Regions from separate parts of the Intrasporangium mesophilum genome, predicted to be linked through region 2. Evidence: predicted binding sites of a transcription regulator. Region 2 holds the regulator's gene; each other region holds the start of a gene.

Region 1 (4,636 bases), on a different contig from region 2:
ACCGTTCGTCGGCGACACTCGAGGTGTTCGGCAGCCTCTGAGCCGAGAGCGCCCTACCGCGGCTCCTCGCCGGCGGTGTCGGGGTCGGCGGAGGCGGCCGACGGGGTCGGAGGGCCGACCTGCTGCGACGGTTTCCGCGGCGGGATCGGCTGGGTCGGCGGTGAGCCAGCTGGGGAGCCTGCTGGGGAGCCTGGCGGTGAGCCCGCTCGCGGGGCGGTGCGCGGGGCAGGCGGCTGCGAGATGCCGACGCGTTCACCCCAGGCGTCGTAGCGTCGCTTGAGGCGACGGATGCGTCCGGCCAGCTTGTAGACGATCCAGGCGCCCAGGGCGAGCAGGACCAGGGCGATCGTTGCCGCGGCCCAGGGGTGGGCGATGGCCAGCGCGGTGACCCCGGTGACAGTCACGTCCTCGGAGGTGCTGACGACGATGTTGCTCGCCGGTTCGGGTGAGGTGTTGATGACACCGCGCAGGCCGGCCTTGATGCCGTGCGAGATGAGGGCGGTGACGCCGCCCGTGGCCGCACCGATCGCGGCGTCGAGGCTCGCGGTGTCATGGCCGATGAGGTAGCCGATGGTCGCGCCCACGGCCGGTCGGATCACGGTGTGGATGGTGTCCCATACCGAGTCGACGTACGGGACCTTGTCGGCGACGAGCTCGACGACGAAGAGGATCCCGGCGATGACGAGCACGTCGGTGCGGGCCAGGGCATCCGGGATCTGGCTGAGGTGGAACGCCTTGTCGGCAAGGCCAAGCACGAGCACAACGAGGTACGCGTTGATGCCGCTGCCCCACCCGGTGGTGAAGGCCATGGGGATGAGCTCGGTGCCCATGTCGCTCCTTGCGTGCGGTGGCGAGAACACGGTTCCAACATCTGGGACGGTGCCCTATTCCCGGCCTGCGTGCAACGAGGTGACACGAGAGACGACACGCATGGGGCCCGATCCGCGAGCGGACGGCACCCCTGCAACCCTCCGTTCGCGGACCGGGCCCGCACGACAGACTCTGCCGGGTGGTGCGGGTGTGACGCCTGAGCACTCCTACTCACGTGGGCGATGGCCGGGGTCCGCCGACCCGACATGCGGGTGCCCTGACCCGTGTGAGCGCAGGCTTGGATGGGCGGCGATGTGGCGTGTGGGAGGGCGGGTCAGCCCGGCGGGCGGACCGAGACCGAGCGTCCGCCGGTGATCCGGACGAGCTCGTCATGTGACGTCGGAAACACGGTGTGCGGGTGACCAGCGGCCGCCCACACGACAGCCTGCTGGGCGAGTGCAGCGTCGACCAGCGTCGTCACCGGGGTCGTATGGGCGACAGGCGCGACGCCTCCGATCGCGAATCCCGTTGTGGCTCTGACGAACTCAGGGTCCGCTCTGCCAACCGACGTGAAGCCCTGCTCGGCCGCGAGGTGGCCGGTGTCGACGCGATGGCCTCCGGATGTGAGCACGAGCAGGGGGATCCGCGACCCGTCGGAGCGGGTCGCCAGGAACACGAGGGAGTTCGCGATCGCCGACACCGAGGTGCCGAGTGCCTCGGCTGCCTGGGCCGCCGTCCGAGCTGCGCCGTCGAGGACCACGACCTCGCCCGTGACGCCGGCATCCGTCAAGGCGGTGCGGACCCGTCGGACCGACGGATGGTCGAGCACGGCGGACGGGTTCTGCGGCGTCGGGGCGTCGATCTGGACCATGAGCGACACCGTAGCGTCGGCGTTCAGCCGACTCGTCGGACTCGCTTGACACGGTGTCGGCGCCGGGGGCTACGCTGTGCATATCGAACACATGTTCGAAACAGATGTTCGAGTCAGAGATCTGTCCAACCAGTATTTCAGTCAGCTCAGTCGTCGGTTGGTGTCGGGTTGCTCGTGTGGGGCGCGAGCGGCCTGGGTCGTGATGTCCGGCCTCGACGTGTCCGAGGGAGACGTGTCGTGGTGCGCAGGTTCAGCGATCCCGTGAGGGTCAAGGTCCAGGTCGCAGTGCCGGCCGAGGTGCAGGTCGCAGTGCCTGCCGAGGTGCAGGTCGCAGTGCCGGCCGAGGTGCCGGTGGGAGTGCAGCGGAACGTGCCGGTCAGACGGCTCGAGAGCGTGCCGGTCGGGGTGCAGGGGGAGGTGCCCGATGAGGCACCCACCGCCCCGGCCGGCACCCCGGACGTGCCGAGCGAGGTGCCGGTGAAGCTGCACTCGGGCGCGGTCCCCGCCGCGTTCATCTGGCGCGGCCGCCTCTATGTCGTCCGCGACGTGCTCGCCCACTGGCGGGAGCGGCGGGCCTGGTGGCGCGATGCCCTCGAGGCCGAGGAGGAGCACGTACGCCCGGGCCAGACGCTCGCCGCGGCCGCGAGCGAGCAGCACATCTGGCGGGTCGAGGCGAGCCCCGGGTGGTCGTTCGCACCCGGCGTCTACGACCTGGCCCATGACGAGGCGGCTGGCCACGACCCGAGCGACCGGTGGTCGCTCGTCCGCATCGCCGACTGACCGCGTGACTGACGAGCCATCCGTGACGAGAAAGGAGCCGATCGTGACCACCGCCCCGCTACGCAGACCGCCGATCTCGGTCGCCGTGCTCGACCTGCTCGAGCGAGCCCGCACGACCCTCGAGGCCGCGTGCCGCACCTCCGACGCGTCCGAGCGGTACCGCGACGCGCATCTCGGTGCGCTGCGGGCCGCGGCCGCGGTCGTCGCAGCCCGCACTGCGCCGACGCCGCGGTCGCGACCACGCAGTGTCTGGCAGGTGCTGCCCGGGGTCGCACCTGAGCTGGGGGAGTGGGCAGCATTCTTCGCGGCCTGCTCGGCCCACCGCTCGGTCATCGACCGTGGCGGCCACATCTCGGTCCGGGAGGCCGACGACCTGCTGCGCCAGGCCGAGATGTTCCTCGAGATCGTCCAGGACCTCCTCGGGGTGCCACTGACCATCCCGCTGCCACAGTCGATCACCCCCGTGTCGAGGAGCCGGGCGAGCGGAGCGTGACCAGTGGCATGACGAGCACCACCAGCACAGCGACGACAACCGGTACGACCAGCACGACGGACGCCACCAGCACGATCGGCGCGGCCGGCGCGACCAGCAGTGCGACGGACGCGACCGGCCGCAGCACCGGCACAGCGCACCGTGCGCCGATCGAGACCTTCGTGCACCTGCACGTCGCGTCGGGCTACTCGATGCGCTACGGCACGGCCAAGCCGCATGAGCTCGTCGAGCGGGCCGCCTCGTGGGGTCAGCCCGCCCTTGCGCTGACGGACCGCGACGGACTCTATGGCGCAGTGAAGTTCGTCCGGTCGTGCATGGACCACGGGGTCGCCCCGATCCTGGGCGTCGACCTCGCGCTCGGCGCAGATGCGCCGGAGCGCCGGGCAAAGGCGGTCCGGACCCCGGTGCGGGGCGGTGCCCTCGTCGACCCGCGGCTGCCCCGGGTCACGGTGCTCGCGCGAGGGAGCGCCGGCACCGGCCTGTCCCCGGGGGAGGGATGGGCTGCCCTCTGCCGGCTCGTTACGGCGACCCATCTGCGCGGCGAGCGAGGCACCCCCGTCACGACAGCGCGCGTCGTCGCCGACCACGCCGGAGCGCCACCTGGGCCCGGGGACCCCGCCGTCCGGCATACCGGCCCGGCGGCCATGGCGTGCGAGGAGTCGACCCGAGTCCCGCGGCTGGTCGTCCTGCTCGGGCCCGACTCCGACGTCGGCCGCGAAGTGCTCGCCAAGCGGCACGGCCGCGCCAAGGCGGCGCTCGAGCGCTGGGTGGCGCTCCTGCCACACGGCGGCGTCGTCGTCGAGGTGGTCTGCCACGGAGGCCCTGAGCACCTGCCCGGCAGCCTCGGCCAGGCGGGCCGGATGCTTGCCCTGGCGCGGGAGGTCGGGGTGCCGAGCGTCATCACCGCTGCTGTCCGCCACGCCGACCCGCAGGACGCCGCCATCGTCGACGTGCTCGACGCCGCTCGTCGGCTCGTGGCGCTCGACGAGCGCCACCTCGACCGCGTCACGACGGCGGGCCACCTGTCGCCGACGCCGCTCATGCACGCCTTGGCGCTCGATGTCGTCCAGGTCTCCGGTCCTGGCCTGGTCGGTGGCGGCGCCCTCGCGCGCGAGCAGGCCCGTGCGCTCATCGCCCGCACGACGACGCTCGCCACCGAGTGCATCCAGGATCCGCGGGCCGACCTCGGCATCGGCTCGGTGCACCTGCCAGAGCCAGGCGTCCTCGGGATCCGGGCCGGGGTCAACCCGCAGCAGGTCCTCGCGCGTCGGTGCCGTGAGTCGATCGCAGCCCGCTACCCGGGGCGCTCCGAGAGCGAGCTCGCCGCCGTGAGCGACCGGCTCGAGGACGAGCTCGCCGTCATCGACTCCCTCGGTTACGCGACGTACTTCCTCACCGTGGCGCAGGTCTGCGACCTCATCCGCGAGATGGGGGTTCGCGTCGCAGCGCGCGGCTCGGGCGCCGGCTCGCTCGTCAACTACCTGCTCAGCATCTCCGGCGTCGACCCCATGCGGCACGGCCTGCTCATGGAGCGGTTCTGCTCGCCCCTGCGGGCCGAGCTGCCCGACATCGACATCGACGTCGAGTCGGCCCGCCGCACCGAGATCTACGAGCGGGTGCTCGAGCACTTCGGCGGGGAGCGGGTCACGTGCGTGTCGATGATGGACACCTATCGAGTGCGA
Region 2 (4,636 bases):
AGATTGGCGGCGTGGCGATCCGAGGCCGGGATCCCGTCTCGCGGACCCACCCACTCGGGATGATCGGCGATGACGCGACCACACTCCTCGTCCGTCAGCGACCGCCACCAGGCCGAGGATGCGTAGACGCTCCTGGCGTCACGCCCCAGCGGCGGGGGTGGCACCACCGTAAGCACACCGGTGCCCGACATCACGGACGCGCCAGGGGGGCCGCTCTGCGTCCCTGGTGTCTGTCGCATCCAGGGCGTGCTCGCTGGGCTCTCCAGCGCTGCTGCCAGCAGGCCCTGCGCCAGCTGGAGGTCGGTCAGCGCCGCGACGCGCACCGCCTCGGATAGGGCGGCCGTGACCTCCGCGCGCATCAGCTCGTCCTCGCGCGCCACGTGGGCGTCGAGCACGGGATCGCCCGACGTGCCACGCACGGGGAGGAAGATCTGCCCCTCGTGGTCGACCCATGCGCCCGCCGCGGCTGCTCGGCGGTCGGCCTGGTGGACCAGCTCGGCCGCCGCCGCGAGCCGTAGAGCCGCGTGGCTCAGTGCCTGACCGCTTGCCCCGATGCTGGCTGCGAGCCCGGCCAGCCTGCCGACGACCAGGGCCGACCGGTTGGTCGCGGCGGCCGACGCAAGGCCGGACCACCGGCGTTCCTGTTGGCCGCCGAGCAGGACCGTCTGGACGATCTGGCGCACCTGCTCGCGCTGCTCCTCCAGCCGGCGGCTCGTGGCCGAGAGCAGCTCGGGCCGGCTGGACCTGATGGCACCCACACTGATCGTCATGGGCCACCAACCCGTCCTCGGTCGGCCACAGCCCCTCGGTCGGCCACCACGCGGTCGGCCACGGCACGCCCCACAGCCCGCTCGACCGCGTCGTACGACTCGGCGGCCGCGACGAGCTCGCCGCCCAGGCTTCGCAGCATCCACCTCGTGTCGGACACCCGCGACTCCCAGACCGAGGCGAGCCGTGCCGCGGCGCCGGCCACGCGGCCTCCGGGCAGACCCGTCGCGACCGAGCCCATCACTGGCACGATGCCGAGCCGTTCGAGTCGCTGCAGCGCCAGGTCAAGGGCAGCGGCGCTGTCTTGCAGCGCGTCGGTGTCCACCGCATACCGCATACCTGCACTCCCTTCGTCGGAGCGAACAGGCTATGGAGGCAAGGGGATCGGTCGCATCGCGTCATCCACAGGGATGCGCACGGCGTAAGAGGCCGTCCACAGGGCGACGCACCATCGCCGGCGAGGAATGCCGTCTTGCTCAGTTCCGGGTCGAGCGAGCGCTCCGTCCCGCGCGTCAAACAGCCCGGCCCATCGTGTGACAGGCGGGGCGCGGCGCTCACTCAACACCGCCCAGGCATGGCAGAACGCCGCACCCCGATCTGGGGTGCGGCGTCCGGGCGAGAGCGGCGGGGTCGAAGCGCCGCTACCGCCAGCCGCTGAAGGTGGAGCCAACGCGGCTGCCATGGAGCCGGGCCTGTCACCAGAAGAGGGCCCGGCGGCGCGGCGTCAGGGCGTCGGGATGACGAGCCGCTGACCGATGTGGATCTGCGAGGTCGACAGGCTGTTGGCGAGCTGAAGCTCGACGATGCCGCTGGTGACCGGCAGGTCCGGCAGCTCCCGCGAGGCGATGCCCCACAGGGTCTGGCCCGGCTGCACGGTGATGACCCGCGGCTCGCTGACGGCGCCGGCGCGCTGGACGGCCGCTGCCACCCCGAGCACGGCAACAACGGCGGCGACGAGGAGCGCGATGACGAGCCGCCCGCGCCGGGTCAGACGAAGACGTGAGTGCGCCCTAGATGCCGGACCGAGCGCATCCGGACCGGTGGGCACGAGCACGAGATGGCCACGCCCGCGCGGGGACGGGAGCGGGTCGCACAGGGCCCCCTGAGCCTGCTGCCGGTGCGCTGCCTCGACGACGATGGCGCTCATGATGACCTCCCCTTGCTGCCGAACGAACAGGTGTTCGATAGAACGTCTGTACGAGTTGTAGCACGTCTGTTCGACGAAGTCGAGACACGCATCGAACAGGTGTTTGGCAACTGTGTTCGAACCTCGTACGCTGTTCTCACACCACCAACCACACCAGTCACCACTGACACTGGCCCTCACGAGCGCTCGAGCGGCGCTCACCGCAAGCCGGACATCGGGGTCTGACGAGCACGACGAAGGGGACATCATGGGCGTGACCGAGTTTCCCGACCGCGACAAGGGCGACGGGCTGACCGTGCGCCAGCGGCGTGTGCTCGAGGTCATCCGCAACTCCGTGGACCGGCGTGGATACCCGCCGAGCATGCGTGAGATCGGTGACGCGGTCGGCCTGGCCAGCCCGTCCAGCGTCTCGCACCAGCTCAACGCCCTCGTGACGAAGGGCTACGTCCGTCGCGACCCCAACCGTCCGCGCGCGATCGAGGTCGTCTCGCCCGACGCCCGCCCGTCGCAGCGCCGTGGCGACATCGACCTCAGCGTGCAGCGCCACGACCTCGAGACCGACAGCGGCGACTCGCGTCCCCAGGCGGCATACGTCCCGGTCCTGGGTCGGATCGCCGCGGGAGTGCCGATCACTGCTGAGGAGCTCGTCGACGACGTCTTCCCGCTGCCGAAGCAGATTGTCGGCGAGGGCGAGCTCTTCCTGCTCAAGGTCGTCGGAGACTCGATGATCGACGCCGCGATCTGCGACGGCGACTGGGTCGTGGTGTCACGACAGCAGACAGCCGACAACGGCGACATCGTCGCGGCCCTGCTCGACAACGAGGCCACGGTCAAGACGTTCAAGCGCAAGGACGGCCACGTCTGGCTGCTCCCCCACAACCAGGCTTTCGAGCCGATCGACGGCGACGACGCGACGATCCTCGGCAAGGTCACCGCCGTCCTGCGCCGCGTCTGAGCCGTCACCGGTCAGCTCAGCGGCGGTTCCTCCTGCAGCGATGCCAGCCACCAGCTGGGCGAGTCACCGAAGTCGGCCAGCTCGGACGGCGTCATCGTCGCCACGACCCGAAGCCACGCCTCGACCCGACCCAGTCGCGCCAGCTGCAAGGCCGCCGGCAGGGCCGCCCGGAGCTCACCGACGGGCCGAAGGTCACCCCACACCTCCGTTGCGGCGTCCGCCACCCGGCGCAACCGTGGGTCATCCACCCCGGCCTCCAGCCGGCTCGACATCACCCGCAGGGGGATGAGCAGTGACCAGAGCGGGTTCGCGATCACGGCGTCTCCGAAGTCGAAGAAGCGCAGCTGCCCGTCTGTCGCAAAGACGTTGTGCTCGTGAAGGTCGTTGTGCACCAACGTGTCCGGTAGGTCGAGCGCCTCGACCTGGGCCGCCCAGCCACGGATCACAGGATCGAGTGCGCACACCGTGGCGGCCTCGTCCGCAGGCATCCGTCGAGGGTCACCGGCTGGCAGGCCCGCGAGCGACGCGGCCCGGGCGGTCACGTAGTCGGCAGCATCCGCCGTGCGGATTCTCGTGAGCCCGGCAGCGGCGAGCTCAGCCTCGCGCCCCAAGAGCTCGCGCTGCAGGTGCATCGCCTCGACGGCGACCGTGCACCATGCGTCGATGTCGTCCTCTGGCACCATTTCGGCATAGACCGGCCCTTGGTCGGGCACGAGGTGTAGGCCACGCTCGATGTCCGCCGCGGCCACCGGGACCACCCGATCCCCGGCCAGGCGGTCGAGCACGACGAGCAGGTGCGCCTCGAAGCTCTGGTGTGCGCAGTTCTGCTTGGCCCAGAACAGTCCGCCGTCGTCGGCCCGGGCGCGCCACACCGTAGACCAGGGTCGCTGGTGCACCGGCTCGAGGCCGACGAGCTCGTGCCCGAGAGATCCCAGCGCGCCTCCCACCCACGCCTGCAGCTCGGCCGCGAAGTCGGCGGACGTCCAGCGCTCGGACGGGCCGGGGCCCGACTCCGGCAGGGCGGCATACCACCGCGGGTCAGTGCTCAAGGGCACTCCAGAGGCGGCGCAGCGTGGGGCCGAGCCTCTCGTGGACTCTCGTGGTGGCCTGGGCGTCGCCACGGGTGGCCGACCGCGTGACGATCGCCACCGGTATGCCGCGTTGATGGGCATGCCGGACGAAGCGGTAGCCGCTCATGACCGACAACGAAGAACCGAGCACCAACACGGCACCTGCGTCGTCGACAAGTCGAAAACACCTGTCCACCAACGCCTTTGGCACGGACTCTCCGAAGAAGACGACGTCCGGCTTGACGGTGTCGTTGCCGCAGACCAGGCATCGGGGTGTGTGGAAGGAGTCGACCAGCTCGTCGGCGAGCACGATGTCGCCGTCGGGGCGCACCTGCTCGCCCCATTGGGACCCGACGCGTGCCGCGGCCTCGGAGAAGCGTGCCATGAAGCCGGGGTTGGCCTCGGTCATCCGCTCGTGCAGACCCAGCCGGGTCGTGATCTCCCCGCAGATGAGACAGACCGCACGCTCGAGCGACCCGTGCAGCTCGACGACGTCCCGGGCACCCGCGGCCTGGTGCAGACCGTCGACGTTCTGGGTGATGACGGGACCGACGTAGCCGGCCCGCTGAAGGTCGGTCACGACGCGATGACCGTCGTTGGGCTCCGCCGCCTTGAAGCGCTGCCACCCGATGTAGCTGCGCGCCCAGTACCGACGACGCGCCTCGCTCGACCCCTTGAACTCCCCGAAAGTCATCG
Region 3 (4,636 bases), on a different contig from region 2:
GTGAAGGCCGCGGTGATGAACCCGATGACGAGGATCATCGTCAGGAAGGCGACGACGAAGTTGATCCACGGCAGGACGAAGACGAAGAAGCTGATGTCCAGGCCGAACTCGGGGTCAGTCGTGCCGAACGAGTTGCTGTTGCGCCAGAGCAGGAACGTGTCCCACTGCGTGGCCGCGGAGAGGCCGGCGAACAGCCCGATGGCCAGCGGCGCCGCGATCGTCGCCGTGCGGCGCATCGGCTCGACGAGCTGGCGGTAGTGCTCCATCGCTTGCGTGTCCGGCGAGGGAGCGTAGATGGGTCGGCTACGGAAGGCGAAGTGAATGCTCGACCACACCATGGCGGCGGTGAGCAGTCCGCCGACCACGCCGAGGAGCACCTTGGTGACGATCTGGGTGGTGAACACGCCGGTGAAGTCGACCGACTGGTACCAGAGCACCTCGGTCCAGAACTGCGCCAGGATCGCGATGACGACGATGAGGGCGCCCGCGATGACGAGGGAGGTGACAAGGGGCCGTCGCGTGGGCGGCAGGGCCGCCGTGCCGCCGCGCCCGGGCGTGCCGGAGTCGTCGCCGTTGAAGTTGCCCGGCGGGGGGCCGAAGTTGCTGTCGCTCACGTGGAGTGCCTTGCGTGCGGGGGCGGAAGAGGTTCAGGCGAAGCTGTCACGGCCGCCGGCGGCCGTTGCCGCAACCATAACCCGGCGTCCGCACGAGCTGAGCACGGCGATACCGCACCGTGACCCGGGGTGTGAACGCTCGGCCCCACACGCCGGGTTCCGCAGGTCCACGGGTGACTTCCTGTGGGCTCTGCAGGAACTGTTCCGCGGTGGACGCCCGTCACTGGGGCGTGCCGTCTGGCCAAGCGTCGAAACATGCCGCGGGGCTCCAGACACCGGGGGTCTGCCGACGGGCTTCAGACAGGGAATGCGGTCAAGGACCAGGCAGCCGGGACTGCCGTCAAACAACCAGGGCACCGAGGAACGCGACCACACATCAGGCAGCGAGGAGCGCCGTCATAGAACGAGGGCACCGAGGAACGCGACCACACGCATCAGGCAGCGGGGCATGCCGCCGACTGGGTCGCTCAGAAAGGTGGCGGGTCGTGGGTCGCCGGCCCTCGACCGGGTGACTCGCCGGGTGACTCGCCGGGTGACTCGCCGGGTGACTGGCCTGGTGACTGGCCTGGTGACTGGCCTGGTGACTGGCCGGGTGACGGGTCGGGCGGGATGCTGTGGTCGGGTTCGGGATCGGTGTGGGGTTCGGTGGGTCGGTGGCCGTCGAGCCAGTCCTTGGGGTGGGTGAGGTAGGTGCGGCCGGCGGCGGTGCGCCACCTCAGCACGGCGCCCACGGCGCCCTCGTCCTCCTGCGCGTGCTGCTCGTGCTGCTCGTGCTGGTTGTTGTGGTTGTTCTGGCACTCCGTGGTGTCGGGGGTGCCGAGGGTGTCGGGGTCGCGGTGGGCGGTCCACCAGCCGGTGGTGCGGACCCGGTGGTGGGCGCGGTGTTTGGCGGTGAGGTTGTCGGTGCTGGTGGGCCCCTGGGGCCAGGGCCGGTCGTGGTCCAGGTCGCACTGCCGGGCCGGGATCTGGCAGCCCGGGCCGCGGCAGATGCCGTCGACGGCCCGGACGTGCTCGATGATGGCGCGGGTGGGCCGGTACCCCTTGGCGGTCAGGGCCAGGGCCCGCCCGGTGGGCAGGTCGGCCAGCAGGGTCTGCCAGATCGAGCCGTCGGCGGTGATGAGGGCGCGGGCGTCCTCGGCACTGACCCATCCGTGCCCGGGCAGCTCGCACGGGGCGTCGTCGAGCCCGGCCGCGGTGGACCACGGCACCACGATGAACACCCGCCCGGCCGGCGAGGGCGCGAATCCGAACCCCGGATCCCCGACCGCATCCCCGACCGCATCCCTGGCCGCATCGCCGACCGCATCGGCGCCGGTCTTGTCGCTAGCGTCGTCGCCGGTCCCGTCGCCGGCGGCATCGTTGCGGGCGTCTCCGCCGGGCCAGGCGTGGGTGGCGGCGCCGGTCAGGAAGTCGGCCCGCAGCTGATCGAGGGTGCGCCGGTCGCCGCGGGCCCAGGCGGCACGGGCTGCGGCGTCGGCCCGGTCCAGCGCGGCCGCGATCTTGGGCGCGTCGTTGACCACGGTCAGGCTCCCGGTGCCGTCGTTGAAGACCTGCCCGAACACCCCGACCCGGTCCCGGGCCGCCCGGCGCCGCGCCACGGCGTCGGCGGCGTGCTCGGGATCGGTGTCGGCGGCGATGACGGCGCGGCGCAGCCGGGACCGGAACAGCCGCTCGCTCAGCCCGGCCCCGTCCCGGGTCGGGGCCAGCGCGGCCCGGGCGACCCGGTCCACCCCGGCGTCGCTCAGGGTCGTGGTCTCGGCGAGCACGGCACCCGCGCGGCGCAGCGTGGCCGTCCCGGCGCGGACCTGCTCGCGCAGGAACCCGACCCGCACCGCGGGCCCGGTGGCCAGCTCGACCCGCAGGGCCAGCTCGCCCTCGCCGAGCCCGGTCGCCGCGGACACCTCCATCACGACCGCCTCCCGCGCCGCGAACGGGGTCCGCCCGACCCAGCCCTGCCCGGCCCGCGCGGCCAGCTCGGCCCGCGCGGCGGCGTGCATCCGGGCCAGCGCGTCCAGCTGGTGGTCCTCGATCTGGCCCTTGAGCCGCTCCCCGGCCTCGAACACCGCCAGATCACGATCGAACCCCGCCGCGAACCCCGCCGCGAAAGCGTCATCCTCACGGTCACCGCCACCGTCCACGCCCGCGTCGGCACCTGCGTCACCGGCTGCGTCGGCATCCGCAAGACCTGCTACACCCGCGGCGTCGGCACCGGCCGCGGCACCGGCTGCGTCGCCCTCGGCGTCCGCGTGTGGCCGGGTCGAAGGTATCGCCGCTGGGCTGGCGTGGGCGCTCGCGTGAGTGCCCGCGTGGGTGGGCGTGTGGGTGCTCGTGTGGGGCCTGCGCTGGTCGGCGTGCTGGGTCATCAGCGACCCGAGCAGCCGGTGCGTGCCCTGCTCGACGGTGGCCGGCTGGTGCCGGCCGCGCGGGGCTGCGCGCAGCCCGGTGGCGAACCCGGGCTCGGGTGATGGGTCTTGCACCTGGTGCGGCATCGGCAACCTCCATTCGTCCCCTCCATTAGAACACGCGTTCGACCATAGGCTGGGCGGCTCTGTTCTTGAGCGGCCTTTATCCACAATGGTTTTCGCTGGCCCGGGGGGATGTGGACAACCCGCGGCCGTGTCGGGTCCGGGCCCGCGCGAGCGGGGCGCTCACTCGACTGGGAGAGAGAGGACTCGGCGAGCGCGCGGGGCGGGATGGGGCGCGTGGGACGGGGCGCCCACTCGACCGGGAGGGGGTACCCGGCAGGGACCTGGCACCCCTGTGCGCCCGAGTGTCGGACGGCATACGGCAGCATGGGACGCGTGAGACCCGAGCCTGTCATCGACCCCCTCGCCATAGCCGCCCTCGACACCGAGCGCCATGTGGCGGCGGCGGGCTGGGACCAGCCCGCTCGGCTGTTCGCACTCGTGCGGACCGCCGAGCTGCTCGAGCGGGAGCCGCACCTGCGCGTCCAGATGGGCCCCGCGGACCTCGCGGAGGGGTCGCTCACCGCGATCGAGCAGGAGGGCCTGCCCTCGACGAGCTCGCTGGAGACCCTGCTCGGACGGATCGCCTGGCCCGACGAGGTCGACGGGTGCGCGTTCGCCATCGAGCGGATGGTCGTGCCGCCCGACGCCGAACGGCACCTTCCGGACCGCCCGGGCGACGTCGTGGACCACCTCGCGGCGCACCCGGACCGCAAGGACGTGCGCCTGCTCGTCGCGGTGCTGCGCGACGGCTCGTCGATCTGCCTGCTGCGCCAGCGCGACCACGACTCCGACGACGCGGTCGCCACGGGCAAGGACATCGCGCCAGGGCTCGTCCAGGCGCTGCAGGCCACCTTCGAGCCCTGAGGCCCGGCGCCTCAGCAGTGCGGCAGCGAGCCCGTGTTGCCCTTGGCGATGGCCTCGACCGCGGTCCTGGCATCGTCGAAGGTCGAGACCTTGACGACGTCAAGCCCGTCGGGGATGTGGCCCACCACCTCGTTGCAGTTGTCCGCGGGAGCGAGGAAGTAGGACGAGCCACCAGCCCGGGCGCCGGCCAGCTTCTGCCTGATGCCACCGATCGGGCCGACGTTCCCCTGGTCGTCGATCGTGCCGGTGCCAGCGATGTCCTTGTCCCCAGCGAGCGGGCCAGGGGTGAGCTTGTCGTAGATCCCGAGCGAGAACATCAGCCCGGCCGACGGTCCGCCGATGGATCCGGCGTCGATCTTCACGGTCGCCGGGAAGTCGTGGTCGATCCCGAGCAGCACCCCGAGGGCGGTGCGTCCACCCTGCCCTTCGATCGTGGGCACATCGACGGTGACGTCCTTGCCGTCTCGGCTGACGCGGATCTTCACGGACTCGCCCGGCTTGACCTGCTGAAGTGCGTCGCGGACGCTCTGGGCCGAGGTGATGGGCGTGTCCCCCACCTGCTCGAACCTGTCCTTGGGCTTGAGCAGACCCTTGGCCTTCGAGGCGTCGGTGAGACCGCCGACGACGATGTGCGTCGGGACGTCCTTGCCGATCCCTCGCAGCGCCACCGCAGTGGCCTCCTCCTGCGAG

What was found. Region 2 encodes LexA, which represses DNA repair genes until DNA is damaged. Its sites were predicted from a motif close to TCGAACANNTGTTCGA; they were not measured.
Region 1: the regulator LexA is predicted to act here: its motif matches at 1,765-1,780, upstream of ACYVLP_RS02345 (YbaK/EbsC family protein).
Region 3: the regulator LexA is predicted to act here: its motif matches at 3,130-3,145, upstream of ACYVLP_RS26290 (HNH endonuclease signature motif containing protein).

Annotation. Positions count from the first base shown of each region.
Region 1 is NZ_BAAGRF010000003.1:213,175-217,810, forward strand. It holds gene metF (methylenetetrahydrofolate reductase [NAD(P)H]) at 1-41, shown strand, start outside; gene ACYVLP_RS02340 (DUF4126 domain-containing protein) at 54-830, opposite strand; gene ACYVLP_RS02345 (YbaK/EbsC family protein) at 1,145-1,681, opposite strand; gene ACYVLP_RS02350 (DUF6504 family protein) at 1,919-2,461, shown strand; gene ACYVLP_RS02355 (SAV_6107 family HEPN domain-containing protein) at 2,505-2,954, shown strand; gene ACYVLP_RS02360 (DNA polymerase III subunit alpha) at 2,963-4,636, shown strand, end outside.
Region 2 is NZ_BAAGRF010000029.1:169,440-174,075, forward strand. It holds gene ACYVLP_RS20660 (alpha/beta hydrolase) at 1-770, opposite strand, end outside; gene ACYVLP_RS20665 (hypothetical protein) at 767-1,105, opposite strand; gene ACYVLP_RS20670 (LysM peptidoglycan-binding domain-containing protein) at 1,493-1,915, opposite strand; gene lexA (transcriptional repressor LexA) at 2,163-2,870, shown strand; gene ACYVLP_RS20680 (phosphotransferase) at 2,882-3,919, opposite strand; gene ACYVLP_RS20685 (Sir2 family NAD-dependent protein deacetylase) at 3,909-4,636, opposite strand, start outside.
Region 3 is NZ_BAAGRF010000058.1:211,786-216,421, forward strand. It holds gene ACYVLP_RS26285 (UPF0182 family membrane protein) at 1-614, opposite strand, end outside; gene ACYVLP_RS26290 (HNH endonuclease signature motif containing protein) at 1,082-3,103, opposite strand; gene ACYVLP_RS26295 (PPA1309 family protein) at 3,407-3,946, shown strand; gene ACYVLP_RS26300 (YlbL family protein) at 3,958-4,636, opposite strand, start outside.